DNA from 3 places in the Pseudoalteromonas sp. J2K-J979 genome. Region 2 is predicted to be linked to each of the others. Evidence: predicted binding sites of a transcription regulator. Region 2 holds the regulator's gene; each other region holds the start of a gene.

The links. Region 2 encodes sigma-54, which starts transcription at its own class of promoters, with help from an activator protein. Its sites were predicted from a motif close to GTTGGCACGNNNNTNGNNT; they were not measured.
Region 1: a site for sigma-54 is predicted at 2,585-2,603, ahead of AC3KVK_RS05475 (FimV/HubP family polar landmark protein). Genes of this name have one in related genera too.
Region 3: a site for sigma-54 is predicted at 2,184-2,202, ahead of fliE (flagellar hook-basal body complex protein FliE). Genes of this name have one in related genera too.

Annotation. Positions count from the first base shown of each region.
Region 1 covers NZ_CM200281.1:1,161,918-1,172,695, reverse strand. The annotation lists gene AC3KVK_RS05475 (FimV/HubP family polar landmark protein) at 1-2,514, opposite strand, end outside; gene AC3KVK_RS05470 (aspartate-semialdehyde dehydrogenase) at 2,859-3,875, opposite strand; gene AC3KVK_RS05465 (4-phosphoerythronate dehydrogenase) at 3,888-5,027, opposite strand; gene fabB (beta-ketoacyl-ACP synthase I) at 5,146-6,360, opposite strand; gene mnmC (bifunctional tRNA (5-methylaminomethyl-2-thiouridine)(34)-methyltransferase MnmC2/FAD-dependent 5-carboxymethylaminomethyl-2-thiouridine(34) oxidoreductase MnmC1) at 6,738-8,717, shown strand; gene AC3KVK_RS05450 (CBS domain-containing protein) at 8,810-9,226, shown strand; gene AC3KVK_RS05445 (hypothetical protein) at 9,235-9,570, shown strand; gene AC3KVK_RS05440 (flagellar protein MotY) at 9,585-10,487, opposite strand; gene rnt (ribonuclease T) at 10,731-10,778, shown strand, end outside.
Region 2 covers NZ_CM200281.1:417,372-428,149, forward strand. The annotation lists gene rapZ (RNase adapter RapZ) at 1-782, opposite strand, end outside; gene ptsN (PTS IIA-like nitrogen regulatory protein PtsN) at 801-1,250, opposite strand; gene hpf (ribosome hibernation promoting factor) at 1,253-1,540, opposite strand; gene AC3KVK_RS01980 (RNA polymerase factor sigma-54) at 1,566-3,050, opposite strand; gene lptB (LPS export ABC transporter ATP-binding protein) at 3,112-3,837, opposite strand; gene lptA (lipopolysaccharide transport periplasmic protein LptA) at 3,834-4,334, opposite strand; gene lptC (LPS export ABC transporter periplasmic protein LptC) at 4,324-4,878, opposite strand; gene kdsC (3-deoxy-manno-octulosonate-8-phosphatase KdsC) at 4,875-5,426, opposite strand; gene AC3KVK_RS02005 (KpsF/GutQ family sugar-phosphate isomerase) at 5,426-6,394, opposite strand; gene AC3KVK_RS02010 (calcium/sodium antiporter) at 6,407-7,375, opposite strand; gene mlaF (phospholipid ABC transporter ATP-binding protein MlaF) at 7,549-8,355, shown strand; gene mlaE (lipid asymmetry maintenance ABC transporter permease subunit MlaE) at 8,352-9,131, shown strand; gene mlaD (outer membrane lipid asymmetry maintenance protein MlaD) at 9,146-9,658, shown strand; gene AC3KVK_RS02030 (MlaC/ttg2D family ABC transporter substrate-binding protein) at 9,662-10,345, shown strand; gene AC3KVK_RS02035 (STAS domain-containing protein) at 10,332-10,625, shown strand; gene AC3KVK_RS02040 (BolA family protein) at 10,634-10,778, shown strand, end outside.
Region 3 covers NZ_CM200281.1:1,022,316-1,033,093, reverse strand. The annotation lists gene fliG (flagellar motor switch protein FliG) at 1-85, opposite strand, end outside; gene fliF (flagellar basal-body MS-ring/collar protein FliF) at 78-1,805, opposite strand; gene fliE (flagellar hook-basal body complex protein FliE) at 1,824-2,147, opposite strand; gene AC3KVK_RS04865 (sigma-54-dependent transcriptional regulator) at 2,329-3,678, opposite strand; gene AC3KVK_RS04860 (sensor histidine kinase) at 3,675-4,784, opposite strand; gene AC3KVK_RS04855 (sigma-54 dependent transcriptional regulator) at 4,967-6,430, opposite strand; gene AC3KVK_RS04850 (flagellin) at 6,552-7,310, opposite strand; gene AC3KVK_RS04845 (flagellinolysin) at 7,375-9,192, opposite strand; gene fliS (flagellar export chaperone FliS) at 9,414-9,836, shown strand; gene AC3KVK_RS04835 (hypothetical protein) at 9,823-10,149, shown strand; gene pseB (UDP-N-acetylglucosamine 4,6-dehydratase (inverting)) at 10,226-10,778, shown strand, end outside.

The sequences.
Region 1 (10,778 bases), 740 kb from region 2:
TGGATCAACAAGTTTTTCATCTTCTGTACTTTGTTCGGCACCGTCGAGATCTAAGTCATCCAACAAACCATCTAAATCATCAGACTCATCAAGAGGCTCTGGGGTGACTTCGGCTGCTACTTCAGAGTCGATTACATCATCAACATCCGAACCTTCAATTTCAGAATTTTCCATTTCAGAAATTAAGTCATCTAATTCGTCTGCTGGATCAGCTAGCGTTTCATCTTCTGTACTTTGTTCGGCACCGTCGAGATCTAAGTCATCCAACAAACCATCTAAATCCTCTGACTCAACGGAGGCTTCTGCAGCTATCTCTTCAGAGTCGATTACATCATCAACATCTGAGCCTTCAATTTCAGAAACTTCAATTTCAGAACCCAAGTCGTCTAATTCGTCTGCTGGATCAGCAAGTGTTTCATCTTCTATGCTCGGCTCGACACCGTCGAGATCTAAGTCAGCCAACTGATTATCTAAATCGTCTGGCTCATTAATAGGCTCTGGGGAGGCTTCGGCTGCTATCTCTTCAGAGTCGATTACATTATCAACCTCATCAGAACCTTCAATTTCGGAATCTTCCATTTCAGAAATTAAGTCATCTAATTCGTCTGCTGGATCAGCTAGTGTTTCATCTTCTGTACTTTGTTCGGCACCGTTGAGATCTAAGTCATCCAACAGACCATCTAAACCATCCGATCCTTCAATATCAGAAACTAAGTCTTCTAATTCGTCTGCTGGAGCATCGAGTGAATCGTCTTCTGTACTTTGCTCGGTACTGTTGAGATCTAAGTCATCCAACAGGCCGTCTAAATCATCATCTGCACCTTGCTCAACTTCATCCTCAGCTAGTAATGCATCAATGTCATTGAGTGCATCACTGGTATTTTCACTTTCTTTATCAGGTACCACTGAGTCAGGTGCACTATTGACTTCCGCAAGCATTGCATCAATGTCATCTAAGTCATCAAGCGCTGAGTCATCACCGTCAAAACTGCTATTTAATAAATCATCAACTTCATCATCTGACGCAATACCTTTAGTCGGGGCGCTATCAAGCAAAGCATCAATATCATCACCAGCGACCACGTCATTGGGCGCACTTAGCTCATCCATCAATCCATCGATATCGTCTTCTTTTACAGCATCATCTGGTTCGAGTTCTTCTGGAATATCAATTTCAATGTCGGTATCTGATGACAAATCATCATCAGCTGGGGTATCAAAATCTTGCTGCAGTAATGCATCAATATCATCATCGGCTAAAATATCAGTGCTCGCCTCTGCCTCAGGTAAATCAGGCACAAGATCATCTAATTCGTCTGAGCCATCATCAAAAACGAGATCATCACTTAACAGACCATCCAGTTCATCTTGATTCAGTAACGAGTCGCCATCCATATCGTCGATATCAAGTTCTGGCTCATCTTCCTCATATAGAATATCATCCGGTTCAGGTAGCATATCATCACTATCGAGCTCATCATCCAACCGAATAGAATCATCAAGCAAATCATCTAAACTATCATCCGTCAGATTATCATCTGTTAAGCTGTCATCCATCGACATTAAGTCAGGAGTAGAGTCAACTTCAAATGGCGGTGGAGGCGGTGCGGGTGCTAAAGGTGCGGGCGTATCAAACAATGGTTCAGGCTCTGACTCATCTTTGTTGCGATTACGAACAAACAAGAATCCCCCCACAATGATGAGAATCGCCGGAATACTCGAAAACAAAGCAATATAAAGTGGATCTGAAAACACTTTACCCCAATCAGTACCTTGCTCTTCTTGAGCTAACTTTGCCTTTTGCATTGCTATTTCTTCATTTTGCAATGCCAACATTTCACGCAGCTGTTGTTGAATTTGACTATCATTGCCAAGCTGAGCTTTGACGAGCTCTAATTCTTGAGAAATGAGTTCAAGTTGCGATTTTAGCTTGTTGTTTTCAGCTAAAATTGCTTCAGCATTATCGACAGAAGATTTAAATTTTTGTTGTAAGTCAACGAGGTTTTCACTTTGGGTTTGCTTTAATTCATTCAGTTCTTTTTTAATCTCAAGTTTGGCTTCTTCAACATCAGATTGTCGCGCTTGGGTAACTTTCTTTTCGACTAGGTTAATTTCTGATGATTCAAGTGTGCCACTTTTCTTTTTTTCCCACAGTTCATCGTCTTGATCTGACTTTTGCCTAGCAAGCTCTGGCTCGATACTGCGGATCTCTCCTATTGAGGGGATTTTTAAATAAGCACCATCCCGGATGTGATTAATATTTTTATCGAGGAAAGAGTCTGGATTTTTTTCATACAGCGCTTGCATCACCTGGTAAATTGTCACTGAGTTATCAGGTCTAATTTTAACTGCGATCCGCCAAAGCGTATCACTCGACTTTACCGGCCCATACGCTCGGCCCTGCTCGCCATAATCAACCCCTTTCGGGCCTTTTAAACGAGTGCTTTCATCAGCTGAACTTAATGGCATAAGTAATACTGACAATAAAAGTAAAATTGAGGATAAACCGCGCATGCTATTCCTTTACTTTCTAAAATATATTTATGTATTGAACTGAAAATACACAAACTTGGTTATTATAATTTTGCAAGCTTTGTTCCAATGTCAAACTATAAACCAGATGATCATGAATATCCATTGAAAGACTTTAAAAATGAACACGTTAGATATTAAATAAATATTTATAGAGCAAAAATAACAAATTAGCTTAACTGTCATTTTCATCCTACAGCGGCAATAGTTGGCACAACTTTAATTTTATGGGCCTAAAAATAATAAAACAGGCTCACTGGCCTGTTTTAATTTATTTACCCACAATAGGCTTAACTTAATGCTAAACCTACTCGATTTGAGTTAATTTAAAGGTATGCTTCTATTAACTTTTCAGCAATTTGTACACTATTGGTAGCCGCACCTTTTCGCGTGTTATCCGATACCACCCACAAATTTAATCCTTGTGGATGACTAATATCGGCTCTTAAACGGCCAACATAGACAGTATCATTCCCACTTGCATCACTCACTGCGGTTGGATAGTCCTGATCATCTTCAATCAACTCAACCCCAGGCGCATCACGTAATAATGACTTTACATGCTCAAGATCATACGGCATACGCGTTTCTAAATGTATCGCTTCAGAATGACCAAAAAATACGGGAACTCTGACAGCTGTAGGATTAACAGCAACAGTTGAATCACCGAGGATTTTTTGAGTCTCATTGACAATTTTCATCTCTTCTTTGGTGTAACCATTATCTGTAAATTCATCAATTTGAGGGATCACATTGAACGCGATTTGTTTCGGAAATACTTGATTATCCATTGGACGAGCATTCATTAGATTTGCCGTTTGCTTTGCTAATTCATCTACGGCCTCTTTTCCTGCACCCGAGACAGCTTGGTATGTGCATACATTAATGCGATCTATTCCATATACATCATAGATAGGCTTCACTACGAGCATCATCTGAATGGTTGAACAATTTGGATTAGCGATAATGTTGCGATTACGGTAGTCTTCTAAACTGTGCGGGTTCACTTCAGGAACCACCAATGGGATCTCAAAATCATTTCGAAAAGCTGATGAATTATCAATGACAACACAACCTGCATCAGCAGCGATCGATGCATATTTGAGAGAAGCTTCACTGCCAGCTGAAAAGATAGCAATATGTGCTTGGCTAAAATCAAATAACTCGACATCTTGCACTTCTATCTCTTGCCCTTGGAATTTGATATCTTCACCTGCGCTTCGGCTGCTTGCCAACGGGTATAACGATCCAACAGGAAATTTACGATCCGCTAAAGTTTCAATAATTTGACGGCCTACCAGGCCTGTAGCACCTAATATAGCTACATTGTATTGTTGAGACATAATGAAAATACCTTATTTTAGTAACGCTGCATTGCCAATAGTAAACCCTAACTCAGACAACATTAAAGCTTGCTCATTCGACGCGCACTCTAGGGTTAAAGCAGAAAACTCACGGCGAATGGGGTAATTTTTACGTAAGAAGTCAAAGCCCTTCTTTTGTAATTCGGCGCGCACAATACCATCATCTCGTCGAATATCATAAACACTATGCACTAACTGCGGCAGGTTTTTAATATCAAATGAGGGAGATAACGTCATATTGGTTATCGCGGTGATCGGTAAAAAATCTTTTAACTGTAATGGGGCTGGGCAGTCTATCAACTCGCTCAACGCTTGATACAGCATTTGAGTGCCCCGAGCTTTGCCTTCAAGGGTATGACCTGCAATATGGACTGAAGCAATCTCAACTTTATCTAAAAGTTGTTCGTTGATAATTGGCTCATTTTCCCATACATCGAGCACAACATGATGATCATGATCACCAAACAGATAAGTATTCAGCGCATCATTATCGATAACATCACCGCGGCTCGCATTAATAATAATCGCGTTCGGTTTAAGCAAGTTAAGTGCCTGCTTATTTAATAAATGTCTCGTCGCATGTGGACCACCTTTAATCAAGGGGACATGAAAACTAATAATATCTGCATGCTGATATAAGTATGTGAGTTCAACAAATTGAAGATCTGGGTGTTGCTCTTGTACAAATGGGTCACACAATAGCGTGTTTATTCCGATTGCCTTTAATTTCCGGTGCAAGCGAATACCGATATTCCCCAGCCCGACAATTCCGACAACTTTACTGTCTAATTCAAAATGATGCTGCTGAGACAAGGCACAAATAGCACTAATCACAAACTCAGCCACTGCGACAGCATTACAACCAGGCGCATTTGTAAAGGCGATATTACGTTTAGCCAGCGCACTTTGGTCTACATGATCTGTACCGATCGTAGCGGTACCCACAAATTTGAGCTGTTCAGCAAATTGCAGCATTTCTTCATTAATTGAGGTCACTGAACGAATAAGTAAAACATCAACGCCCTTTAGCTGCTCAGCCGTTAAAGAGCGACCATCAAAACGCGAAACGTCACCAAAGTGAGCAAAATACTCTTCTACCAATGGCATGTTTTGATCGGCTAAAATCTTCATTAAAATGTCCTTTATGTGAGTATCATGTCATTGTAACGGAGATAGGCAAACGACACAGCCTTTTAAATAACAAAAAAGACCGCTCTAGGCGGCCTTTTTATTGGTATAAAAACGCAAATTAGCCTTTATACTTTTGCATAACTAACGTGGCATTCGTACCACCAAAACCAAAGCTATTTGACATAACTGTGTTGAGTGCAACATCGCGTTTCTCTGTCACAATATCTAAACCAACCGCTTGTTCATCAAGTTCATCAATATTAATTGATGGCGCAACAAAGCCATTTTCAAGCATTAGCAGCGAATAAATTGCTTCGTGCACACCCGCAGCACCTAAGGCATGACCTGTCATCGCCTTAGTCGCGCTGATTGCAGGCGATTTACCACCAAAGACCTCTTGAATGGCACCTAATTCTTTCACATCACCTACAGGAGTTGATGTGCCGTGAGTATTGAGATAATCAATTGGGCCTTCAACATTCGCCATAGCTTGCTGCATACAACGCACCGCACCTTCACCTGAAGGTGCAACCATGTCATAACCATCAGATGTCGCGCCATAACCAACAATTTCAGCGTAGATGTGCGCGCCACGAGCAAGTGCATGCTCTAACTCTTCAACAACAACAATTCCGCCACCACCAGAAATAACAAACCCATCACGGTTTGCATCATATGTACGTGAGGCTTTCTCTGGGGTTTCGTTATATTTAGTCGACAGTGCACCCATAGCATCAAATTCCATCGCCAGTGTCCAGTGAAGCTCTTCACCACCACCAGCAAATACGACATCTTGCTTACCTAACTGGATTTGCTCAACAGCATTTCCAATACAATGTGCTGAAGTCGCACAAGCAGAACTGATCGAATAGTTTACGCCTTTAATTTTAAATGGCGTAGCTAAACACGCTGAAGCCGTACTGGCCATCGTACGCGGAACCATATACGGACCGACGCGCTTAACGCCTTTTTCACGTAAAATGTCAGCAGCATCTACTTGATGTTTTGATGAGCCACCACCTGAGCCAACCACAAGGCCGGTACGAGGATTTGAGACTTGCTCTTCACTTAAGCCTGAGTCTTCAATAGCTTGTGCCATTGCAATATACGAATATGCCGCAGCATCACCCATAAAGCGTAACGCTTTACGATCGACAAAATCAGCCACATTAATGTCGACTGCACCACACACTTGGCTACGAAGTTTGTATTGTGCAAACTCTTCGTTGTATTTAATACCTGAACGACCAGCTTGAAGAGATTCTAGTACTTGCTGTTTATCATTACCGATACTAGAAACAATACCGATCCCCGTAATTACGGCTCTTTTCATGGGAGTTCCCTTAGTTACAAACTCAATTGCGCGCTATTTTACGTGCAAATATATATTAAACTGGTCAGCTTTCCGCTTTTATTGACCATTAGATGCTAAAAGTGTTTCAAAAAAACTATTTTTTTAAAATTAAACTGCCTAATTATTTATTAATAAGTCTAATAATTCAAAGCACTTACTAAAATAATCATATTAAGAATTAAATTAAAGTAATGAGCTTAAAAAACTTAAATTATTTCTTTTTTCCTTTCCACTCGTCTGCGGTAAGCAACTTAAATCATCTTAAAAAGACCCTTGTATGTGAGTTTTAGCTGCGAGTCAACGTTAAAAAAAGTATCATAACGCTATTAACTGACTGATACTTATAGATGCACCTTATGATAAAAAACGCTCCTATCGAATTTAATGAACAAGGTACGCCCGTCTCGACCCAGTTTGATGATGTTTACTTTTCAAATGAAAATGGGCTACTCGAATCAGATTATGTTTTTTATCAGCAAAATGAAGTTTCAAAGCGAATCGTAAACCATGACAATACACGATTTGTTATCGCTGAGACCGGCTTTGGAACAGGGTTAAACTTTTTAAATACTTGGCAGCAGTTTAACCTTCAAAAAAATAAAAATGTCCAACAGCTGCATTTTATATCATTTGAAAAATACCCGATCTCTAAAACTCAGTTAATCGAAATTTTAAAACAATGGCCAACTTTAGCTAGCTATGCATGCCAGCTCACCTCACTTTATCCTACAACGCTGCAAGGATGCCACCGCCTTGAATTTCAACAAGGGCAGATTACCTTAGATTTATGGTTTGGTGATGTACAAGACGCGATTACCAATATGCCATATCTTACGCAAGGTTGGGTAGATGCTTGGTACCTTGATGGTTTTGCTCCGAGTAAAAACCCTGCTATGTGGCAGCAACATTTATTTGATGAAATGGCTCACCTAGGGCGCGCAGGCTGTACGTTTGCAACCTTTACTGCTGCAGGAGATGTTCGAAGAGGCTTAATCGCGGCCGGATTTTCGGTCTCAAAACGCAAAGGCTTTGGAAAAAAAAGGGAAATGCTCGTTGGTGCCCTCTCAACTCCAACATCTAAAAATAATGCAACTGCGTATTTTATGCGCCCAACAAGCTCACCAAAAAAAGTAGCCATTATTGGAGGCGGGATAGCAGCAGCTAATATGGCACTCTCTTTAGCCAAAAAAGGGGTTGAATTTGATGTTTTCTGCCAAGATAAAACAATTGCCAATCGAGCATCAGGAAATCAGCAAGGTGCTTTGTACCCTCATATTCAAGTTGATGTCAGTAATAGCAGTGAATTTTTTGCCCATGCATTTCATTATGCGCGGCGTACCTACGATCAAGTGCAAAGTTCTGGCTATCAGTTTGATCACCAGTGGTGCGGCGTTCTTCTTCAAGCAGTGAAACCGGCTAAACTTGCTTTTCAACAGAATTTGCTTACAAAGCAGCATTGGCCGACTTCTTTAATTTATGGCGTAGATGAAAAAGAAAGTGAGATTTTAAGCGGCGTTAGTACCCCTTATAGCGGTTTATTTATTCCTGATGGAGGCTGGATAAACCCACCTTCTCTCATTCAAGCGCTTTTTAATGCAGCCTTTAGTCTAATGCCCTTTAACCTTCATTTAAATTGTGAAGTTCAACAACTTTTCAATCATAATAATGATTGGCAACTTAAAACCGCCCAGGGCGGCTTTACTGGCTATTCAGATGTTGTCATTGCTTGTGGTGAGCAAAGTCATCAGTTTGAACAAAGTTCTGATCTGCCTTTAGTCCCTGTTCGAGGTCAAGTATCCCAAATAAAAGCGACGTCTCATTCAAAAGCACTTAAAACAGTCTTGTGCCATAAAGGGTATTTCACCCCACACTATCGCGAGCAGCATTGTATGGGCGCAACCTTTGATAAAGGTCAAAGCAGTACAGAAATTCGAGAATCTGATAATCAGCTCAACTTAAAACAATTTGATGACTTTTATTCTGAATGCGACTTTGCTCATGCGCTGGGCACGATCGAATCTGCAAAAGCGGCCATACGCTGTACAGTCATTGATCACATGCCCGTTGCTGGCCAAATTATCGATTGCGAACAGTTTGCCATGAGCTTTTCTCCCATCAAAAAGGGTCAATACCACAGCTTTTTACCCTACACAGCTCGTCATCCTGGATTGTATAGTCTTACAGCACTTGGAGCACGAGGCTTATGTAGCGCACCTTTGTTGGCCGAAATGCTCACTTGCGAAATGTTAGGCTATCCACTCCCCGTCTCAAAACGGGTCGCCGATGCACTTCACCCTGGCCGTTTTAATTTTCGACTATTGAAAAAAGGCAGCTAAAAAGTTGCGCTAAAACAATCCATCACAATTCAGATAGGCATATACTTATTATCTAACTTGCAATGAAGCCTCGATTTTAAGGAACCGCAGACATGAGTAATACAATCGCAGACATCATGACTTCTGATGTACTTAGTTTAAGTAGTACAGCAAGTATGTATGACTTGCATCAGCTGATGAAGTCACACAATATCCGCCATGTGCCAATTGTTGACGACACTCGGTTTGCTGGTGTTGTTACCCAAAAAACAGTGTTAGCCAAAGTAATGTATTTACTTGATATTCATGGTTCTTCTTGCTTGAGCAAAGAGGAAAAATCGATTAATGTGATGTCATTAATTGATAAAGACGTCGTATTCGCAAGCCCTGATATGCCACAAATAAAAGCGGCGGAATTCTTTGTTAATAACCGTCATGGTTGTTTGCCTGTGATCAATAATCAAGGTCATTTGCTTGGAATTGTGACTTCTTCGGACTTTGTCCGATTAGCGCTTAAATTATTACAATAGGTATCATTATGTTGAAGCGAGCTTTCATTCCTGTTTTGCTTTGCTGTGGGTTAAGTTTTACCAGTATGAGTAGTTTTGCCGACCTGACGCTTGTTCCCTTACCTGATAACTTTGATATTAGGATGAAGCTTGATGATGAATATCCGATGATCCTCACCGGCTATGTCAAAGCAAATGCTGAGCAAGTGATGCAGTTTTACTTTTCACAATTAGGCGACCCAATCAATATGATTGAAGACATAGGCCGCCAAACTCTGTTTTATAAACAACCAACCCAATCAATTAAAATCAGTATCTACCAACAAAATGACTGGACGGAAATCAATGTAATGGTCACTCAGTAAGCAAAGTTTTTGATTTACTGTTTCGCAATTTGAATGACAACTCGACGGTTCAACTGACGACCTAACACTGTCGAGTTAGGAGAAATATGTCGCTTTTCGCCAAAGCCTTCAACTTCTACTCGTTGGTCTTCGACACCCAATTCAGTCATGTAGTTTTTAATTGCTAACGCTCGTTTCTTAGATAACTCATCATTCAAATATCGTCCGCCATAGCTGTCTGTATAAGCTGCAATAAGAACTGACTCTATGTTCGGGTCATTTTTTAAGTATTCACCAATTTTATTGAGGCGTTTTTTCGATTGTTTTGTCAGTTCACTGGAGTTTTTCTGGTAACTCAACACCGTGAATGCAATATCTTCAAAGTTGTATCCGAGCATTTGATCTCGACACTGTAAAAACTTTAGATACTTATCTCGAAAGTTAACCGCTGATAGCGCGACTTTGACCTTATCTTGCTCATTTCGCCAGTCTTGATAATACAATGTCGGCATATTGCCTTTTTCAAGTTCAGATAACATTAACCAAGCCGTTTTGTTTTCAGCTTCGGCATCAAATTGTTGTAAGAGCTTTATTGAAGCCAACTCAGTGCTACGAAAACCTGGCTTCCATGGGGGAGGAACCGATTTTATCGCTGCCATACTGTACCCATCGGGCTGGATTAGCATGTCAACGGTAAAGTTTAATGGTTTCGCCTTACTTGCTTCAGTGGTAAAAATCACTTGGCCATAATACGGAATCGCATGAGCAAGCTCACACGATAAACGGGTTGTTTTTTCATTGAACCACGTAGAATTCTCTGGGTTAGCTGAATACGCCCGCACAGCACCTTGCGAGGCCACGCTATAAAATAACATCCCAATCGAGATTGAAAGATAACCAAACCGAACCATTTTCACCTGACCGTTTAATGTCAACATAAAATAAACTATACCTAATGACCTTTTACACTAATCTATTATGCAAATAACTTGCCGATTATAAAACTCGCTAAAACGACATTTCACACCAAGGAAAATTCGATGGGTCAACCTTCGACGCTATTTTACAGCCTCAAATGTCTAGTTTTAAGCATTGCTGGCCATAATTGATAGATTAACTGGTATTTGATGATATTTTTTTGACATAATGCCCCCCTATTTTTGCGCTAACAAAAGATAATTATGGCTGAAACTGAGCAAACTTTATTTTCTAAACGCTTTCGGGGTTTT
Region 2 (10,778 bases):
AGAGTTTGAGCTAGATAGACTGAACGATGTTGGCCACCTGTGCAACCAATTGCAATGGTCAGATAGCTGCGATTATTACGCTCTAGATGAGGCAACCAAGTTTGTAAAAAGGTTTGGATTTGCCATGTGAATTTTTGCACTATGCTGTGGCTGGCCAAATAGTCTTTAACGGGTTGATCTAAACCATTTAATGGCTTTAACTCTGGCTCCCAGTGTGGGTTTGGCAAAAACCGTGCATCAAACACATAATCTGCATTTTTAGGAATGCCATGTTTAAAGCCAAATGACTCAAACGTGATAATAAGTTGATTGTCTTTTTTGCCTAAAACACGCTCGCGAATGGACTCAGCGAGTTGATGTACGCTTAAATCAGAGGTGTCAATAATGATGTCGGCACGGCTGGCGACAACATCAAGTAGCATTTTCTCTTGTTTGATGGCTGAATCAAGTGGTTGAGCATTGATTGAAAGTGGATGCAGGCGTCTTGTTTCTGAAAAACGTCGGATTAATGTCTGATCGTCACTATCTAGATAAAATAATGATGGTTTGGCAAACTCAGGTAAATATTCGAGAATTTCATTGAACTCTTGTTGCTCTTTGGGCAGGTTACGTACATCAATGCTTACGGCTATTTTATCGTAACTATCTGACACGCTGCGTACTAAAGAGGGCAGTAAATTGACGGGAATATTATCGACAGCATAGTAGCCAAGATCTTCTAAAACTCTTAATGCTACGGATTTTCCCGATCCTGAGCGGCCACTAATAATAATAAGTTGCACGGTACATCTCCTTGATGATTACGCAGCATCGATAATGGCGTAGAGCTCTTCATCGCACGTCGCATTACGTAATTGTTTGCAAAATAGCTTGTCCTTTAGTTTATCAGCAATTGCTGCAAGCGTCTGTAGGTGAGCTTGACATTCATCTTCAGGTACGAGCAGTGCTACAAAAATATCGACAGGTTTATTATCAATCGCATCAAACTCGATAGCTTCTTGATTGACGATTAAAATAGCGAGGCTTTTATCTAATCCTGCGAGTCGACCATGGGGTATTGCGATACCACGCCCTATTCCTGTGCTTCCAAGTTTTTCACGATTTAGAAGTGCGCCAAGAATCTCTTGTTCAGAAAGGTCAGGTCGTTGCTGGTGAGCAAGAGTACTGATGTGCTCTAAAATTCGCTTTTTGCTATGAAAAAGGACTGCAGCTTTGGTGCAGTCCTTTGAAATAAAAGAATTTAGTTTCATGATTAATGGCGTGAAAGTTTCTCTTTGTGTTTAATTACTTGGCGATCTAGTTTATCAATCAAGCCATCGATTGCCGCATACATATCTTGATGCTCTGATGTTGCAAATAATTCACCACCGGTGACATGGAGTGTGGCCTCTGCTTTTTGGACTAGCTTTTCGATATCCAAAATAACGTGCACGTTATTGATATGATCAAAGTGCCTTTCGAGCTTAGCAAATTTGTTAGTGACATAGTCTCTTAATGGCTCGGTGATTTCTACGTGACGACCAGTTAAATTAAGTTGCATAAGCATTTTCCTTCTATTTTACGTCTCAGATCAAACGTTTTCTCTGATTTGACGGGGGGATAGAGAGAGATTCACGATATTTTGCTATCGTGCGTCTCGCCACTTGTATTCCTTGCTCTGCCAATATATCTGCAATTTTACTATCACTCAAAGGTTTAGCCTGATTTTCTGCAGCGATTAGCTTTTTAATTAATGCTCGAATAGCTGTTGATGAGCATTCACCGCCATTTTCTGTACTGACATGGCTTGAAAAGAAAAATTTCAATTCATATATGCCCCGTGGGGTATGCATAAATTTCTGAGTCGTCACACGTGAGATGGTTGACTCATGCATCTCGACCATTTCAGCAACATCATTGAGTACCATAGGTTTCATTGCTTCATCCCCATGCTCAAAAAAGGCTTGTTGTTGCTGAACGATGCAATTAGATACTTTTAAAAGCGTGTCATTTCGGCTTTCTAAACTCTTAATAAACCATTTTGCTTCTTGTAAATGTGAGCGAATAAATTGACTATCTTCGCTGGATTTTACTGAGCGGCTCATAGCGGCATACTGATCATTAACTCTAATCTTAGGCATGCTTTCCGAATTCAGCTCAACTACCCAGCGGCCTTTTATTTTTTTTACTGATACATCAGGTATAACATACTCAGGCTGTTCTGTATTGATGCTGTCAGCGGGTTTAGGATTCAGGCTATGGATGAGTGCCATGACTTCTTTTAGCTCGTTTTCCTTAAGTTTGGTTTTCTTCATTAAGGTTCGATAGTCACGAGAAGCTAAAAGTTCAATATGTTCTTTTACAATGTCTTTTGTTTGTGCCAACCAAGGTGTATTTTTATCAAATTGATTAAGTTGGATCAGTAGGCATTCAGGAAAGTCCCGCGCAGCGATGCCGATAGGATCAAAGACTTGAATACGCTTTAATACTGCCTCGACTTCATCTAGCTCAACCGCTAAACCATCACTGCCTTCGCCAATACTGTCACAAATGTCTTCGGTTGATAAGGTTAAGTAACCTTGTTCATTGATGGCTTCGACAATAGCCGTGGCGATGGCTTCATCTGTGGGGCTAAATGGTGTCAATCGCAGCTGCCACATTAGATAATCTTGTAATGACTCAGAGGTGCTACCCTGATAAAGGGTGTCATTATCGGGTGCTGGGCCTGAGGACGAAGTCGATGGTCCTGCGCTGACATATTCATCCCAGCCAACATCCATAGGAAGTTCGTCAGTGAGGGAATCTTTATTGAGTGCATCTGATGACTCTATTTCAACTTCAGCGGTATGCTCGTGATCGTCAGTGGATTCTTTTTGGGAGTCGTTGGCATCGTTGTTATTATCATTGCCATATTCTGCTTCTTCAACTTCAAGCAGCGGGTTGCTATCAAGTGCCTCTTGAATTTCTTGTTGTAAATCTAAAGTACTCAGTTGCAGCAAGCGAATTGCCTGCTGTAACTGTGGGGTCATTGTAAGTTGTTGCCCAAGACGAAGTTGTAATGATTGCCTCATTTACGTCTAACAATCCTTTTGGTTATTAAAATAAATGGCACTTAGTTATGAAGTTAATTAACTATAGCTTGAATTGTTCACCTAGGTAAACATCACGTACTTTTTGATCTTCAAGTACCTCTTTAGGTGTGCCTGTTGCGATTAGTTCGCCATGTGAAACTATGTAAGCAGTTTCACAAACATCTAAAGTTTCCCTTACGTTATGGTCAGTTATCAACACACCAATGCCACGGTTTTTTAAGTGGCGAATTATTTTTTTTATATCTATCACTGATATTGGATCAACACCAGCAAAAGGCTCATCAAGCAAGATAAATTTAGGGTTTGCGGCTAACGCACGAGCAATTTCTACACGACGGCGTTCACCACCCGATAAAGCCATGCCTTGGCTATCTCGAATATGACAGATATTAAATTCTTCTAGTAGATTATCGAGTTGCTCTTCTCGCTGCGCTTTTTTGAGTTCTTTGCGTGTTTCTAGAATAGCCATAATGTTTTGATAAACAGTTAACTTTCTGAAAATAGAGGACTCTTGTGGCAAATAACCTATGCCCATTCTGGCTCGGCTATGCATGGGAAGTAAAGTGATATCTTCCTCATCAATGGTAATCAAGCCTTTATCACTAGGGACCAAACCAACGATCATATAAAATGTGGTGGTTTTTCCTGCTCCATTAGGGCCAAGTAATCCAACAATGCTGCCAGCTTTTACGCTCAGTCCTACGTTTTTGACCACTTGGCGGCCATTATAACTTTTGGCAAGTTGTTTGGCGTTGAGTGTGGTCATTTTTTGTCCTTTTCAGATGGCGTTAAAATGGTTCGCACGCGCTGTGTGGAGTTTTCGTCTTTAATCGCACTGATTAGCTGTTGCTTAATATCGTAGGTGATTTTCTCGGCACTCATTTTTTGGCCACTTTGAGTGATGGTGGCTTTACCTGAAATTAACAGGATTTCAGTTGCGACATCATAGCTGATTTCATTTGCGCTGGCCGTGATCACTGTACCATCTAGCAGTGTTTCAGAGTAAGATGCTGGGTTACCTTTAGCGACAAGTAGCTGCTTATTTTCACCTAACTCAGCTCTACGGTAAGCTTCTAAAAACTCAGCCTTAATTTTTCGTTTGTCATGCGTAATTTCAACGTTTTTTTCAAAAATGATCACGTTGCGTTTTATATCTGCTTTTTGGTTGTCCGCATCAATGATTACCTTTGAATTAGGTTGTGCTGCCTGAGCAAGCATGCTTGATCCAATTAACGTAAGCATGAATAAAATTTTATTGGTCATAATAAATGGTCTGTGTGTGGTTAATGAGTTCAATAACTTCGGTTTCAAAGTTAGCAATTAGTCCTTTACCTTTAATTAAGATATTTGGCCCTGTGATTATTACTGGCCGCTCTGAATTCATGGTCGATTGGTTAATATCCACCTCAAAGTAATCGGCTTGGATCGTTTGTAGCATTGCGGTTTTATCTAAGTTAATGGCTTCAACACTCCCTTCTAATATGAGCTTTTTACTGTCATACAGCGTGGCTTCAGAGGCATTGATTGTCCATGTTCCTTTATCTGAATATAGAGTGAAAATAGGAGCACTAAAGTGAGTGAATCCTAACTCTTGGTATTGCTCCATTTTTGTCGCTGCAACTTTATGACTAATCTTTCCATTAACATCGAAAACGGTTTGTTTAAGTTCAGTGGCAATGTAATCAGGTGTGGCAACTAATGCTTTTTTGTGGGTGTGCTTTTGTTGCGGCTGAGTAAAATAGGGGTACCAAAGCCACGTCATTAGGACTAAAAATAAGGCGCTAATGATTAGGCGAGCCAAATTCATGCGCTGGTTCCTTGTACGCCCAAGCTTGACCCTTGACTAAGCATCAATAAATCGGTGAGTTCTCTTACTGCTCCAAAGCCACCAGGAAGTAAAGTCGTGTAGTCGGATTGGCGCTTTACCAATGGATGGGCATCTTGAACGGCAACAGAAAAACCAACTTTTTCCATGACTGGCAGATCGGGACTATCGTCGCCTATATAGGCAATTTGGTTGTCTAGGAGGTTTAGCTGTACTTTCAAGTCTTCATAAGCAACGATTTTGTCTTCCTGACCTTGGTAAATATAAGGAACGGTGAGGCTCTTCATACGCTGTTCGACAATTGCTGATCGTCTGCCTGTAATAACGGCTACCGCAACACCGCTGTTTATGAGTGATTTAATGCCAAAACCATCTTTGGTATTGAACGCTTTGAGTTCCTCCCCTTGATTACCAAGGTAAATACGGCCATCAGAAAAAACACCATCGATGTCACAAATTAGTAATTTAATTTGAGCCGCTTTATTTGCAATCTCAGAGCTAATTGGTTGATATAATTGGTCAAAAGTCATTAAATTACCCCTGCTTTAAGGAGGTCTTGCATATTGAAGGCGCCAATGGGGTGATTTGTTTCGTCAACGACTAATAAACCATTGATGCGTTTTTTTTCAAGGATATTGAGTGCTTCTGCAGCAAGTATATCTTGCGTTACTGTGGAGCACTGCTTAGTCATAACACTTGAAATTTCAGTGGTATGGATATCTATTCGTTGTTCTAAAATACGGCGTAAGTCACCATCGGTAAACAATCCTGCCAGTTCGCCTCTCGCATTAACTACGGCGGTCATGCCGAGCCCTTTGGCTGAGATTTCCAGTAACGCATTACGGATAATATCCTGTTCATTAACAATCGGCAGGCTGTCACCGGCATGCATAATATCTTTGACTGTAAGCAGCAGGCGTCGGCCTAAGCTGCCACCAGGGTGTGAAAGTGCGAAGTCATCAGCAGTAAAACCTCGGGCTTCGAGCAGTGCTACGGCAAGGGCATCCCCCATTACTAAAGTCGCGGTGGTGCTCGCAGTCGGTGCTAAACCTAGCGGGCACGCTTCTTGTTCAACTTTGATACAAATATGGACGTTTGCGAGCTTTGCTAATGAAGAAGTCTGATTACCTGTCATAGCTATCATTTTAGCTCCCAATCGCTTAATAACGGGGACGATACTGAGGATTTCGTTGGTTTCACCTGAATTTGAAATTAGCAAAACGACATCTTCTTTGGTGATCATCCCTAAATCACCGTGACTGGCTTCTCCTGGATGAACAAAAAACGCAGGGCTACCTGTGCTGGCAAGGGTTGCTGCAATTTTATTTCCAATATGACCCGACTTGCCCATACCAACTACGATGATTCGACCCCTACATTTAAACATTAGCTCGCATGCGAGATCGAAGTCTGGATTAAGATATTGTACAAGTTGCTCAATTGCTTGTTGTTCAATTTTTAATACTCGCTTGGCGCAAGCGATGAATTCTGAAGCCATAATTGAGAACCTTTATGCTACTTGAGAGAAAATAAAGTATTGATAAGCGGCAAAACTGATCACAAGTATTCCGCCTTCTGCGCGATTAATGCGGCGAGTACCGCGGATGCTTAGGCTCATTGCCACGAGTGCAAAGGTCGCCAAAAGCATAATTATGGCATCTCGATTGGCTGCTGCAGGGTCTATAACGGATGGGTTAATAATACCTGCCAATGATAGTACAGCTAAAATATTGAAAATGTTTGAGCCAATGATATTACCTAAAGCGAGATCATCTTCTCCCTTTAAAATACCTGCAATACAAGCGGCTAATTCAGGCAAACTCGTACCAATCGCAATAATGGTTAAGCCGATCACTAAATCACTTAAGCCAAAATATTTTGCAATATCAACCGCTGATTCGACTAAAAAATGAGAGCTAATAGGTAACAAGATAATCCCAACAATTAACCAAGTAATAGCTGTTACATTACTAACATCTTGAGGGACATCTTCACATGCCTCAGCAACAAGAGGATCGTCAATCTCGCTTTGGCGGGTAGAAATGAAAATCAAGCCGCCAATAAAAATAATGAACGCGATTAACAGCGAATAGCCTTCAAGCATTGAAAAATAATTGTCAGAAAAAATATACCAAGCTGCGACAGAGACTAAAATCAGTATCGGCATTTCTCGTTTGAGAATACCAGATGAGACGTTTAAAGGTTTGAGTATCGCAGTAAGACCTAAAACCAGTAAAATGTTTGTAATATTCGATCCGACAGCATTGCCGACTGCCGTATCTGTTTTTCCTGCGAGTGCAGCAGAGGCGGATACCATCATTTCTGGCGCTGACGACCCCATCGCCACAATTGTTAAACCAACAATAAGAGTAGGAACACCAAAATTTTTAGCTAGTGCAGCAGCGCCAAAAACAAAGCGGTCAGCGCTCCAAACAAGGGCTGCAAAACCACACACTAAAATGACAAAAGACAGCAACATTATTAAAACCAAATAAGAAATTTCTGATCGCGAATACTAACAAAGACCGTACTAAATGTATAAAAAAATACTAGTATCACAGCGGTTTATTACAAATTTTTACGTTTTAATTTATCCTTTTGCAGTCGAAAAAGCATAAAATAACTTACTACTTAACAGATTCGGAGTATGGCTTGTCAAACAACTTGGTTGAAATCAAAGGGTTATCCTTTTCTAGAGGCGAGCGTTTGATTTATAAGAATATGAGTTTTTCTGTACCTAAAGGCAAGATCACTGCGATTATGGGCCCAAGTGGAATCGGTAAAACAACTATGCTTCGTTTGATTGGTGGCCAGCTTAAACCGGATGCAGGTGATATTCTGTTTCAAAATCAGAGTATTCCAAAAATGTCCCGTAAGGAGCTGTATCAAGCTCGGAAAAAAATGAGCATGCTTTTTCAAAGCGGTGCTCTATTCACCGATATGTCAGTATTCGATAATATTGCCTTTCCTATTCGGGAGCACACCAACTTAAGTGAAGAATTAATACGTATCATTGTTTTAATGAAGTTAGAAGCTGTGGGTTTGCGCGGCGCCAAGGATCTGATGCCATCAGAATTATCTGGTGGTATGGCCAGAAGAGCCGCTTTGGCTCGTGCTATTGCGCTCGACCCTGAATTGATTATGTATGATGAACCTTTTGCCGGACAAGACCCAATTTCAATGGGGGTGCTTGTTAAATTGATTAAATCACTCAACGAAGTGTTAGGTATCACCTCGTTGGTGGTGACTCACGATGTGACTGAGGTCATGAGTATTGCCGACCATGTTGTAATTGTGGCAGACAAAGGAGTGATAGGTGAAGGCTCACCTGAAGCAATGCGTAATCATGAATCCGCATTGGTACAACAATTTCTGGGAGGGCTCAGTGATGGTCCTGTTCCATTTCACTTTGAAGCTCAGCCATTTATCAGTGAATTGTTGTCAGGAGAGCAAGCATGATTAACTTCTGGCAAGGTTTAGGCCGACAAACTCTCGATCGTTTTGCTGCTATTGGTCAGGCTTTGATGATGCTGATAGGTGCATTATTCAGTGTACCAAATGTTAAAAAAGGGACACCATTACTTATAAAGCAACTTTATATGGTTGGGTTTTTGTCACTGATTATCATTGTTGTTTCGGGTCTGTTTATCGGAATGGTACTTGCTTTACAAGGCTATACTGTATTAGTTGATTATGGTGCAGAAGATAGTTTAGGTCCGTTAGTTGCGTTGAGTTTGCTCAGAGAGTTAGGGCCAGTTGTAACAGCTTTATTGTTTGCTGGTCGGGCGGGCAGTGCACTGACCGCTGAAATAGGGTTAATGAAAGCGACTGAGCAACTGACTAGCTTAGAAATGATGGCGATAGACCCATTGAAGCGTATCATAGCTCCGCGTTTTTGGGCTGGTATTATAAGTATGCCTTTACTTGCGTTAATTTTTTCAGCTGTGGCCATTCTCGGGGCGCATATCGTGGGGGTCGATTGGTTGGGAATTGATTCTGGAAGTTTCTGGTCTGTTATGCAAGCGCAAGTCTCTTTTGAGAAGGATGTGCTTAATGGCGTAATCAAAAGTTTAGTCTTTGCTTTTGTTGTGACTTGGATTGCGCTCTATAAAGGGTATTTTTGTGTGCCGACATCTGAAGGAATAAGTAAGGCGACCACAGAAACAGTTGTTCAGTCTTCGTTGGCTGTATTGGGGTTTGATTTTGTTTTGACTGCTGTGATGTTCAGCAGCTAAAGGTAACTAATTTTATGTCACGGAAAATAGAAGTTTTAGTTGGTTTTTTTGTTTCATTAGGTATTTTAGCGCTTTTATTATTAGCGTTAAAGGTGGCTAATGCGGGTATTAGCGGTGGCGGTGAAACATATAGTTTATATGCCAAGTTCGATAATATAGGTTCTTTAAAGGTTCGTTCACCGATTAAGGTGGGTGGTGTGGTTGTTGGCAGAGTCGAAGCAATCAACCTCGATCCAAAAGATTATACCCCAATTGTTCATATGAAAATTGCCAGTGAGTTTAATCAGTTTTCAGAAACAACGTCGGTGAATATTCTGACTTCTGGAATTTTAGGTGAGCAATATTTAGGGCTAAACCCTGGTGTATTGGCTACTGGAAATAGCGACTTTGCCGATGATATCGGTGACTTGTTTGGTCAAGAGAAGCTTCGCACACTCAAAGATGGCGATACCATTACCGATACTAAATCTGCATTGGTACTAGAAGAGTTAATAGGTCAATTCCTTTTCAATCAAGGTGGTGAATAAACCATGTTTAAAAAATTACTTGTAGCGTTGGTTTTTGTTAGTGGTGTGACTAATGCGAGCACAACTAAAACGGTAAAAATGGATGAACCCTACACTATGGTTCAGCAAGTCGCAGAAAATACTTTTAATCGTATTTCAGCTGATCAACAAAAAATTAAAGCGGATGCAGAGCATTTGCGCGATGTAGTTGAGCAAGAGTTATTACCGTATATCGATTACAATTATGCAGCTTACAAAGTGCTTGGCAGCTACATCCAAAAAATTCGAAATATCGAAGATGAACAAGAAAAAAAGCAAGAAATTGCAAAGTTACGTCAGTTTATTGAAGTATTCAAAAATTATTTAGTCGCTACATATGCTGGGGTTTTTACACAGTACAATCAGCAAAAGGTGGAGTTTGAACCTGTTCAAAATATTGGTGATGATAAGATCGCAATGGTTAGAACGAAGATTATCGAATCAGGTAAGCCAGATATTAATATTGCTTTTAAAGTAAAAAAGGATAGTAAAGGTGAATGGCGTGCTTTTGATATGGTTGCAGAAGGTATTAGCTTATTAGATGCAAAACAAAGTGAGCTTCACGGTATTTTGCGTACTGAAGGCTTAGATTATGTAATTGACTTACTCGATAAGAAAAGCAAACTACCTATTCAGTTTAGAGGGAAATCTGGTGATGACCCAGCTTAACCTCGAGTTAAAAGTCTCTGGTGAGTTTATTGTTTCGGGAGAGTTAAGCGCAGAAACAGTTGCCAATTATACTTTTTTAGAAAAATTTCCAGATATTTCGTCAAATTGTATCATTTTTGACTTATCGGCTATTTCTAGGGTTGACACAGCGGGCTTAGCTTGGTTAATTCACACCTTATCTGAATTACGGCAGCAAAATATTAATTTATCGCTGCATCATGTACCCGAACAATTGCAAAAGTTAATGCAATTGGTTCAGGTTAGCCAATTATTTGAGTGAATATCCTAATGGAACCGAGTCAAGTCGAAAGTATTTTAAAAGACGCCTTATCTTTAAGCGATGTCCGAGTTAAAGCAAATGGTAGCCATTATGAGGTCATAGCGGTTGGTGATTGTTTTGAAGGCGTGAGTCGAGTTAAAAAGCAGCAATTAG
Region 3 (10,778 bases), 600 kb from region 2:
ATAAGCTCAATAAAAGGATAGAGGCTTTTTCTACCCCATCGAGCTTATCAACGTCAAACCCTTTACTTGCTTCTTGATCAGTCATCTTCTGTTAACCACGCTTTCACTACTTGAGAGGAGAGTTCAGGTTCATTCGCCACTAAAGCACGAACCGCTTTCAATAAATCATCATCACCATGTAAGTCTGGCAATTGCAAAGTGCCATCAGGTGCAAAACCAACCGCTGACTCATCAAATGTTTGATTAAGCATATCTAAGGTGCTATCACCAATATCTACACCTGAGCTCATTGCATCATCATCATAACTCTCTAATGTATCATCAGGGTAGATCAGTTTCTTAAGCATTGGACGAACGACAGCCACAATCAAGACGATAATCACTAACGCACCCATCACTAAACGGGCAATCTTGAAGAACCAAGGCTGCTCCCAAAGTGGTAATTCTTCGGCGGCTTCTATATATTCTTGAACAAATGGTACTGTAACGACTTCCAAAGCGTCACCCCGTTGCATATCAAAGCCAATGCCTCCTTGCAGTAAGCGACGAATATTTGCAAGCTCTTGCTGAGTTCTTGGTTCGCGAGTCGCATCTGCACCTTCAGCCCCTGCAATAGTGTTATAGTTAAGCGCAACAGAGACACTAATTCTTCTTATTACACCAGTTTGCTGACGTTTATGTGAAATGGTGGTGTCAAGCTCATAATTTCGCGTGGCTTCTTTATGATTACGACTGGGTGCACTCGCACTGGCACTGCCGCCCGTAGCTTGCTCTGGAATAGCCGAATTCACTGGCGGTTGATTGCTTAAAGCTCCAGGAATACCAACAGCTAAGCCGCCAATGTTATTTTCTTCACGGGTCATCTCGCTTCGCACCGCAGGTAAGTCTGGGTTGTAGCGTTTTTGAGTTTCTTCGACTGAACTAAAATCCATAATCAAATCAACTTGGGCGGTATAATTTCCTAAGCCCACTATAGGGATCATGATTGAGTCGATTTTTTCTAAGTATTCTTGCTCGCGCTTACGCTCCACTTCATATTCTTTTCTTGAGCGTGCTGCTAATGAGTTTTGCGATCCAGAGTTTAATAAACGCCCATTTTGATCCGTCACTGTCACCCGTGACGGTTCAAGCCCTTGCACAGCTGAGGCGATAATATCTACTATAGAATCGACTTCTTCACCATTTAAAATACGACCACGCTTTAATGTCAGTACCACTGTGGCTGAAGGGGATTTTTCTCTGCGGGCAAACACATTTTCTTTTGGAATAGCCAATAATACTTTGGCACGTACCACATTTTGTAATTCTTCAATGGTTCGGGCAAGCTGCTGCTCACGGCTGTGTTTGAGGCGTTCACGCTCTAATCGTTGGCTGACTCCAAACCCCATATCTTGCATTAAGATATCTGTGCCTGAATTAGGTGAATGATCTAATCCTTCACGCGTCATCTTCAACTTGATGTCTTGATAATTGCTCTCAGGTACATATACCGTGTTGCCATCTAAGGTATATTCAATTTTTTGTGCATCAAGAAAATCCAGTGTTTGGATTAACTCTTCAGTGGGCATCTTGCCCAACGGGCGCATATCGGGTTGGCGTGCCCAAATGATGATAAAAACAGCGATCGCTAAGCAGATTGTTAACGCAATAACCAACGTCACTTGACGTAAGACATCAACGCCGCTTAACGCGCCCAAAAAGCCAGATTTTTGCTCTTGCTCATTGTCATTCGAATCCTCACTACTCATCATGCCACCACCAGAGTTGGCTAATGCGAGGTCTGTTGTTTGATTATCTTGCGCCACAATCTTACTCCATCATGCCTACACAGGCATGTTCATAATATCTTTATAAGCTTCGACTAATTTATTACGAACCTGAACGGTCGCTTCAAATGCTACTGACGATTTTTGTGAAGCAATCATCGCTTCAGCTAACGAAACGCGTCGGTCGCCCATTTCTACGGCAGTCACTTTTTGCTTAGAGTCTTGTTGTAATTCGTTGACTGTATCTAATGCATTTTTCAGCAAACTACTAAATTCTGCGCTTGAAGATTCTTTGATAGGAAGTTGATTGCTGACATTATTGCCCGCTTCAAATGCAATCGACTGCATTTCTTGTAAAAGTGTATTACCTGATACGTTCATACTATTCTCGAAAATAAACTTAACTATCACTCGAAAAAGCAATCATCGTACCAAGTTTAAAAAACCTTAAATTACATAAAGTTAAAAAAAATAAAACGGTATATTTAGTTGCTCGCCAAAGTTTTGACAATAAAGAAGCCAGCATTGCTGGCTTCAAATAATACTAGAAACTGAGTCTCTATTAAGCTGGAACACTGATCCCAGCATCTCGCATTTTGGCTAGTTTATAACGTAAAGTCCGTGGGCTAATACCGAGTTTATCCGCCACTTCTTTACGACTACCTTGGCACGCTTCAAGCGCATCCAGAATAATTTTATTTTCTTGATCTTTTAACTCATCTTTAAAGCTTGATGATGAATTAATCTCTAGTGGATGTTCAGCTGTGGCGCTTACCAATTTAGGCTTTAACGTTTCTAAATAAACAGCGTCTTCATCAATAATATGATCATGCTGTAAAATCAACGCTCGCTGAATGACATTATCAAGTTCACGCACATTACCTGGCCACAGATGCATATAAAGCTTATCTTGCGCCGCTTCGGTCAATTCTGCCAGAGGTTGCTTCGCTTTAAGGCAATGACGAGCAATCAGGTGTTTCGCTAAAGGAATGATGTCCTCTGGGCGATCTTTAAGTGGCAACCACTCCAATGGAAATACATTCAGTCGATAATACAAATCTTCACGAAAAACGCCATCAGCCACCGCTTGTTTTAAATCTCGGTTACTGGTTGCCAGCACCCTAACATCAAGAGAAATAGTTTTTCGGCTGCCTAAGCGTTCGACCTCTCGTTCTTGCAATACTCGAAGTAATTTGGCTTGTAAACTCAAATCCATTTCGGTGATTTCATCAAGTAAGATGGTGCCTTTTTGTGCTTGTTCAAACTTACCTGGACAAGCTTGGATCGCTCCCGTAAATGCGCCTTTTTCATAACCAAACAAAGTTGATTCGAGCATATTTTCAGGAATGGCTGCACAGTTAATAGCGATAAAAGCCTCATCAGCCCGATCGGAGTGGTCGTGAATGTACCTCGCCAACACTTCTTTCCCGGAACCACTTGGCCCCATCACCATCACCGACGCTTCAGAGCGGGCTACTTTTTGAGCAAGTTCAAGTAGTGCTAGGCTGCTGGGATCTTCGACCACAGGGCCATCGGTTTCCTTTTCTTTTTCTGGTAAGTATCGGCTTACCATATTTAATAACACTTGCGGGGCAAACGGTTTCGCCATGTAGTCAATTGCGCCTAAACGCATTGCTTCAACTGCATCATCAATCGTTGCGTATGCAGTCATCATCAAAACGGGCATTTCTGGGTAATTCAGCTTAATGCTTTTTAAGAGATCAATACCGGACATCGCGCCCATTTGCACGTCGCTCACAACTAACGACACTTTGCTTTTTTTCAGCTCCATCAATGCCGTTTCAGCACAATCAGCTTCAATACAAGCAATGCCAGCAAGTTCAAGAGTGTCGATCAATGCTTCTCTTAAGCCAGCATCATCTTCAACAACTAAAATGGTATTCTCGTTCATGCTTCCTCCGAAGTATCAGCAGTTGGAAATACAGGTAAATGAATATTAAAAGTGCTCCCACCTGCAGCGTTATCTTTCAGGCTCACTCGGCCTTGGTGACTAGCTGCAATTGAGCTGACGACCGCAAGCCCTAACCCTGTCCCTTGACTACGGGTGGTAAAAAATGGCTCAAATATTTTGCTTTTCAGCTCATCAGGAACTCCCGGGCCATTATCAGATACTGAAATTGTGACACTATTAACCAGATGCTCATCACGTTTAGCGCTTAAGACTACTTTTGCTTCTTTTCCGATCACTTGGACACTGTTATGGATGAGATTACCAATGGCCCCTGCAAGCGCTGTTTTATTGCCCGTAATTTCAATATCAGGCTCAGGTAATTCAATCGTTAATTGGGCATGATTTAAATTCATCATTGCCTCTGAACCCGCTTTAACTTCACTCAATAATTGCTGTAGCGATACTTTTTCGACCACCTGTTGTTCGCCACTTTTAGCAAATAACAACATATCATTCACTTGAGTTTCGAGGTCTTTTAAGCGCGACATCAACTTAGTATGAAAACTACTTTTCGCATCACCGGTGAGCGCTTTATTTCCTAAATTAGCAGCGTACAACATCGCAGCAGATAAAGGAGTGCGCACTTGGTGTGCAAGGGAGGCAACCATTTTTCCTAATGCACCCAAACGCTGCATATGCGCAAGGCGCTCTTGTAAACGACGGGTTTCAGTGAGATCAGTCATTAAGATAAGCTGGCCAGGTTCTGGCGAAAGAGCTGAAATTTCAAGCTTAACACGGCGTCCATCTCTTAATGAGACTTCATGTCCGTCATCTTGACGTGGCGAAAAGGAGCGCTGAATCACAGTCAGCCATTTTTCTCCTTCTAATGGCTCACCTAACATGCTAATTGCTATTTGATTAGCTTTGGCAATCATTCCGCGACCATCAAGAACAATCACCCCAGCGGGCAATGTATCAACTAAATGACCTAACCAACTTGCTTGCTGACGTAATTCGCTTAACTCACCAATATAGGACTCTTGTTGTAGGCAAGGGTTATATTGGCTTTGATTGAAATCACTTCGGTAAACGTGTGCTAATGCCATAATTTTTGTCGCTCAACTCTTTTCTAGATTAACTAGAGGAAGCAGAGATCGTGCCAAAAATAAACACTTACTTTTCAGTATATTACGGTGTAAATTTGGAGTGTCAATTTACTGACTGTGGACATTTAAACAAAAGAGCCACAACAAAATTAGCAGCGGCTCTTTTAAAGTAAATCGATTTATTACTCTTTATTCAGGTTATATTTTTTCATCTTTTCTACAAGCGTGGTTCGTCTCACACCGAGCACTTCGGCAGCGCGCGCGACAACATAATCATAACGCTCCAGTGCTTGGCTAATGAGGTTGATTTCAAGATCTGCTAGGTAGTCTTTTAAATCAATCCCCTCATCAGGCAGCAAGCCAAATGTGTTATCGGTAGATGAAAAGCCACTTTCTAGATCGTCGTCATCCGATGAAAAGTCTCCAAATCCAGCACTGAAGATATCATTAAGTGCTTGGCGTTCGAGAATTTCTTCTGGGTATTCTGGTATATATGCATCTAGATCGACATGCTGATACTTTTTAGGTAAATCAGCCGCATCAACCACTTTTTCAGGAAACATAATGACCATTCGCTCAACCAAGTTTGCCAGCTCGCGAACATTACCGGGCCAATCATGCTCTTGTAAAGATAGCATTGCACGTTCGGTAAATTTTGCACTCGCCCCACCTTGCGCTATGTTGCGTTTCATCATTTCTTTTAACAGAAGCGGAATATCGTCTTTACGATCGCGTAGCGAAGGATTCTCGATTGGGAATACATTGAGTCGATAATATAAATCTTCTCGAAAACGCCCAGCATCAATCATTTCTTCGAGATTACGATGAGTCGCAGCAATAATACGGACGTCTGCATTGATGGGTTTCGTTCCACCGACCCGCTCATAGGTTCGCTCTTGTAGGACGCGCAATAATTTTACTTGCATCTGCAAAGGCATATCCCCGATTTCATCTAAAAAGAGCGTGCCACCTTGCGCTAATTCAAACCGCCCTTTTCGAGCAGAAATTGCACCGGTAAAAGCGCCTTTTTCATGCCCAAACAACTCACTTTCAAGTAGCTCACCTGGAATTGCACCACAATTAACAGGCACAAAGGGACCATCACTTCGATTTGAGAGTAAATGCACATTTCGTGCAACCACTTCTTTACCGGTACCTGATTCTCCTAAAATCAATACATTGGCATCTGTTTTCGCGACCTGACTAATTAAAAAGCGAATTTGTTGGACAACTTGCGTCTCACCGACAAAGCCATCAAAACGACGATTATCTTCATCTTGTCGAGCTTTACCCGGAATAAGCCGCTGATATTCTTGGCAATCGTGGATAAGTTGTGTGGTTACAGCATAATTAAATGGCTCACATATCAAACCCACTACATTGGCAATCGAAAGCAATGGCTTGAGTGTTTCACCTATTAACAGAAAAGGAATGGCTGGGTTTTCTTTTATAAAATTTTCGTGATCGATAGACATCGATGCACCCAAAATAAATGCAGTCACACAATCAGAAGGCTGGACAAATTGAGCATAATCTTCACTCGTTACCAACAAATTGGGCTCATTTATAAACGTTAACGAAGCAGAAAGCCCATAAGCTCGTTGCTGATTTTCATCAAGAATTAATATTTTGTTGTCAAGATTCATGCTTACAGCACTGCATTTATAATTATTATATAGATTGTAAGGTGTTAAAGGCTAGATGCAAGTCAAAGTGGCAAATTTTTGACGTCCACATCATTTTTTTGACGTTTTACTGACTGGGCCGTTAAAGCAGCTTTTGCAACAATCCGGCCTCTAAATTACCTTGCGCTTTAAGAGCAAGCATTGTTTCTAGTTGCATTTTATTTTTAACTTGTTCACTGACTTCTGCAGCTATATCAGTATCTTTAATTCTTGAATAAGATTGCGTATTCGCTTGGCGACTACTTTGTTGTACTTCAATATCAGACAAAAGCTGGTTTTGTAATGCGCCGATACTTGTGCGCCCCGCCCCAACTTGTTCAAGCACGGCTTCACTTTGCGCTATTGCTTGTTGTGCGCCAGCTGATGAAGTGACATCAATTTCAGACACCGCTTTCACTAATGTTTCGCTATCCAATGCAATTGAATTAGCAAGTGTGCTACTTGAATTGCCAAACACTGCCTGACCTGCAAATTGGGTGTCAGTCGCAATCGTACCTACTTGATCTTGTAAACCTTGAATTTCTTGTTGAATCGCTTGACGTTCGCTCGAACCCAATGTGCCATTTGCTGCTTGGATACTTAATTCATTAATACGCTGCGCCGCATCTTGCACACCTGAAAGACCAGCGTCTGCAACTTGATAATAAGACACGGCATCGTTAGCATTACGGGTTTGGTTTTCCAGAGAGTTTAATTGAGTCAGTAACTTATTCGATATTTGTAATCCTGCAGCATCATCTTTCGCGCTGTTGATTTTCTCACCTGATGAGATTTTTTCTTGGCTAGCAGCTATTTTATTAACCGTTGGGTTGATAAAAATATTAGCAGAGATAGGTTTCATGATGTTCCCTCCATTTATCTAAGCATAGCCCAAATACTGAAAAGAAAAACGATAAATAAGCAGTTTATTGAAGCAATGACAAAGCCAATTGAGGTACCTGATTCGCTTGAGCAAGAAGTGATGTTGCAGCTTGTTGAGTTATCTGCATTTTAGTTAATTCTGCTGTCTGAGCGGCAAAATCGGTATCTCTAATCCGAGCACGACTCGCGGACGAGTTTTCAACAATATTTTCCAAAATATTAATCGTTTTATCGAGCCTATTCATACTCGCCCCCAAAACAGCTCGCTGTTTGTCGACAATCACTAAGGCATCATCAACTGCAAAAATCGCGAATTGCGGCTGCTCAATGAGCTCTGCTTGTTCAAGCCCCAAATTCTTGGAATTAAATGATCCCAATGTAAACCCAATAAATTGCTGAGAATTTGCTCCAATTTGTAACGTAACAAATTCTCCTCCAGCTCCTTTTACTCCAACATCATAATCTTCGAGTAAAATTTCGCCTCCTGAAGGGGTGTTGTAAGTCGCACCGACATCAAAATCAGCAATCGTACTGTCACTATCGTTTAGAATTAAATATTCTCGAAATCCCTTTGTCCCATCTAAGCGACCACTGCCTGTCCCTTGCATCGTATTTTCTCTAATTTCGCCCCGAGATGCATCTCGCCCTCCTAGCGCACCATTGTCTAAATTAGTGAGATCCATTTCGGCTTCGACATATAATTGCAATCTTGTTTTTGCTGGGTTAGCAGCATCATCTCCTGTTGTCATCATATCTGTGAAAAAAGCAGCTTCATTTGCCCATTGCCCGCTGGCTGCGGTATTAAGCGAAGCATCAAACGATTGTCCTTTTGTAAGCTCTGACATAATGGTTTGCAAGCCATCGTCACCCAACTTGCTATGCATGTAACGCAGAGCCATATAACCACCAGAGTAAACAGCCGCAATTTCAGCCCCTGTAGAGGGCGAGAAACCTGTTACACCTTGTAAGTCATTCAAACTGTTGTTGCCACCTGCAGCGCCATCATTAATCACATTTGCTAAACCCAAGCTAGCACTGTCTGTCTTTAAGCGGCCATCAGCACCTCGAATTGATTCTGCCGTCCCTTCTATAAACCACGTGGGCAAATTTGTTAAATCGAAGTTTGCAGCCATAGTGGCATGCACCATTTCATGCAGAATTGTTTCGTTCAGTGCTAAGCTCGAATCATCATGAATTGACGCCGAATCAGGGAAGTCATCTTTATCAATCACCATAACCATTTGCACTGCCTTGCCACCAAGGTAACCGGGTTTGACATACGCTGCAGTGCCGCCATCACCATCTAAATGCTCGAGATCAATTTTTAGTGACCCACTTCCAATTATTCCAAATTGTTTTTTTATGATGTCTTCAGATTCTGATAACCATGTTTTTTGCAGTGCTTTGGCCATATCCCTTTCGACAGTATCAATCAAACTGCCACTTGAAGTTTGGAACAGATTTTTATCGCCAAAACGCGTGTCTTCATTAATATGATCGATTTCATCTTTTAATTGAATAAACTCTTGGTTTAAAGCCTTGCGATCAGATTTGCTGTAGGTCGCATTTGAGGCTTGAATAGCAAGCTCGCGCATACGTTGCAATGCGTTGGTAATTTCTTGTTGTGCACCTTCTGCAACTTGCAACATAGAAATACCATCATTCGCATTTCGTTTAGCAACGGTTAACCCATTAATTTGAGTTGAAAGTTTCGTGGATATTTGAAGCCCTGCCGCATCGTCTTTCGCTGAGTTGATTCTTAACCCTGATGATAGTTTTTCCATTGCATTATTCACCGCAGAGCTTGCATTGCTAAGCACTCTTTGGCTATTTATTGATGCAATATTGGTTACTATCCTCAAGACGATCAGCCTTTATTCTGATGTTAATACAGTCCTATATCGGTTCAATTGAATAAAACTTGAGCGCTTAAGTAATATTTTTAGTGAATTTGTTTTAATCACCACTTTTGTTAAAGTTCAGTCTAGATTGGCAGATAAAAAGGGTAACAATGGGTAGAGGACATATTAATGGTATGAACTTTGCTTAACTATTTTATCGCATTAAATTATACGGGTGTCCTATGTCTCGACTTTCGATTCAGAAATATAAATCAATGAAAATCAACAGCGCTGAGAATGCTGAACCATATGAGTTAATTCAAATTGTATTATCCAATATTATTGGGAAACTCACAGCAGCCAAAGCCTATATAGATAGAAAAGAAATAGAAAAAAAAGGGATCTCTGTGAGTGAAAGCATTACATTAATTGGTGCACTTCAAGACAGTTTAGATATGGAAAATGGCGGGGATATTTCAATCAATCTATTCCGTTTATATGAATTTACACAAACTAAGTTAGTTGAAGCAAACTTTGAAAATTCAAAAGATAAAATTACAGAGGTCATCAACATCTTCGCTGAAATTAAAAGTGGATGGGATGCAATCCCCAAAGAAATGAGACAAATACAGCCCACTTCAGAAGTGCAATATGCACAAGAATAATGATCTAACGTCATTATCGGGTGACGCATTATTGGCAACAATTGCAGAGCTGAATCAGCGACTCATAACAGTATTAGAGCAAAAAAACTATGAGGATGCAGAACCTCTCCAAAAAACCTTGAGAACAGTATTTGAGCAATGCATCAAGTTGGCAGAATCGGGACGTTTATCTGACATCGATGAATTTTCAAGACTGATTGAAGAATTTGAAATGATACGCACACAGTATGAATCCGAGCTGGCAAATATCAAACTTAAAATCGTTAAAATGAACAAAGACAAAAAGGCATTAAAAAAATACTCTAATTTATGAGGTAAATCTTTTTATATTTTTCACTTACTTAGCTAATATATAAGTAAATATTTATTCATTCTCATGAAGGCCCAACATGTTCGACAATAAAACAATACTTATTACTGGTGGTACTGGATCGTTCGGTAAAAAATACGTCGAAACTCTGCTGAAAAGATACACGCCCAAGAAAATAATTATTTTCTCTCGAGATGAACTAAAACAATTTGAAATGCAGCAAGTCTTTAACCATGACTGTATGCGCTATTTTATTGGTGATGTGAGAGATAAGGCAAGGTTAACGCGCGCAATGAGAGGTGTTGATTTTGTTATTCATGCAGCAGCCTTAAAACAAGTACCAGCAGCTGAATACAACCCTATGGAGTGTATCAAAACAAATATAAATGGTGCAGAAAACGTGATTGATGCTGCACTCGATAATGACGTAGAAAAAGTCATCGCTCTATCGACAGATAAAGCTGCCAATCCAATTAATTTATATGGCGCCACCAAATTAGCTTCCGATAAATTATTTGTAGCTGCGAATAACATTTCTGGTGGTCATAAAACAACATTTGCAGTAGTCAGATATGGCAATGTTGTATGCTCTCGAGGATCGGTGATCCCATTTTTCGAAAATTTAATTAACG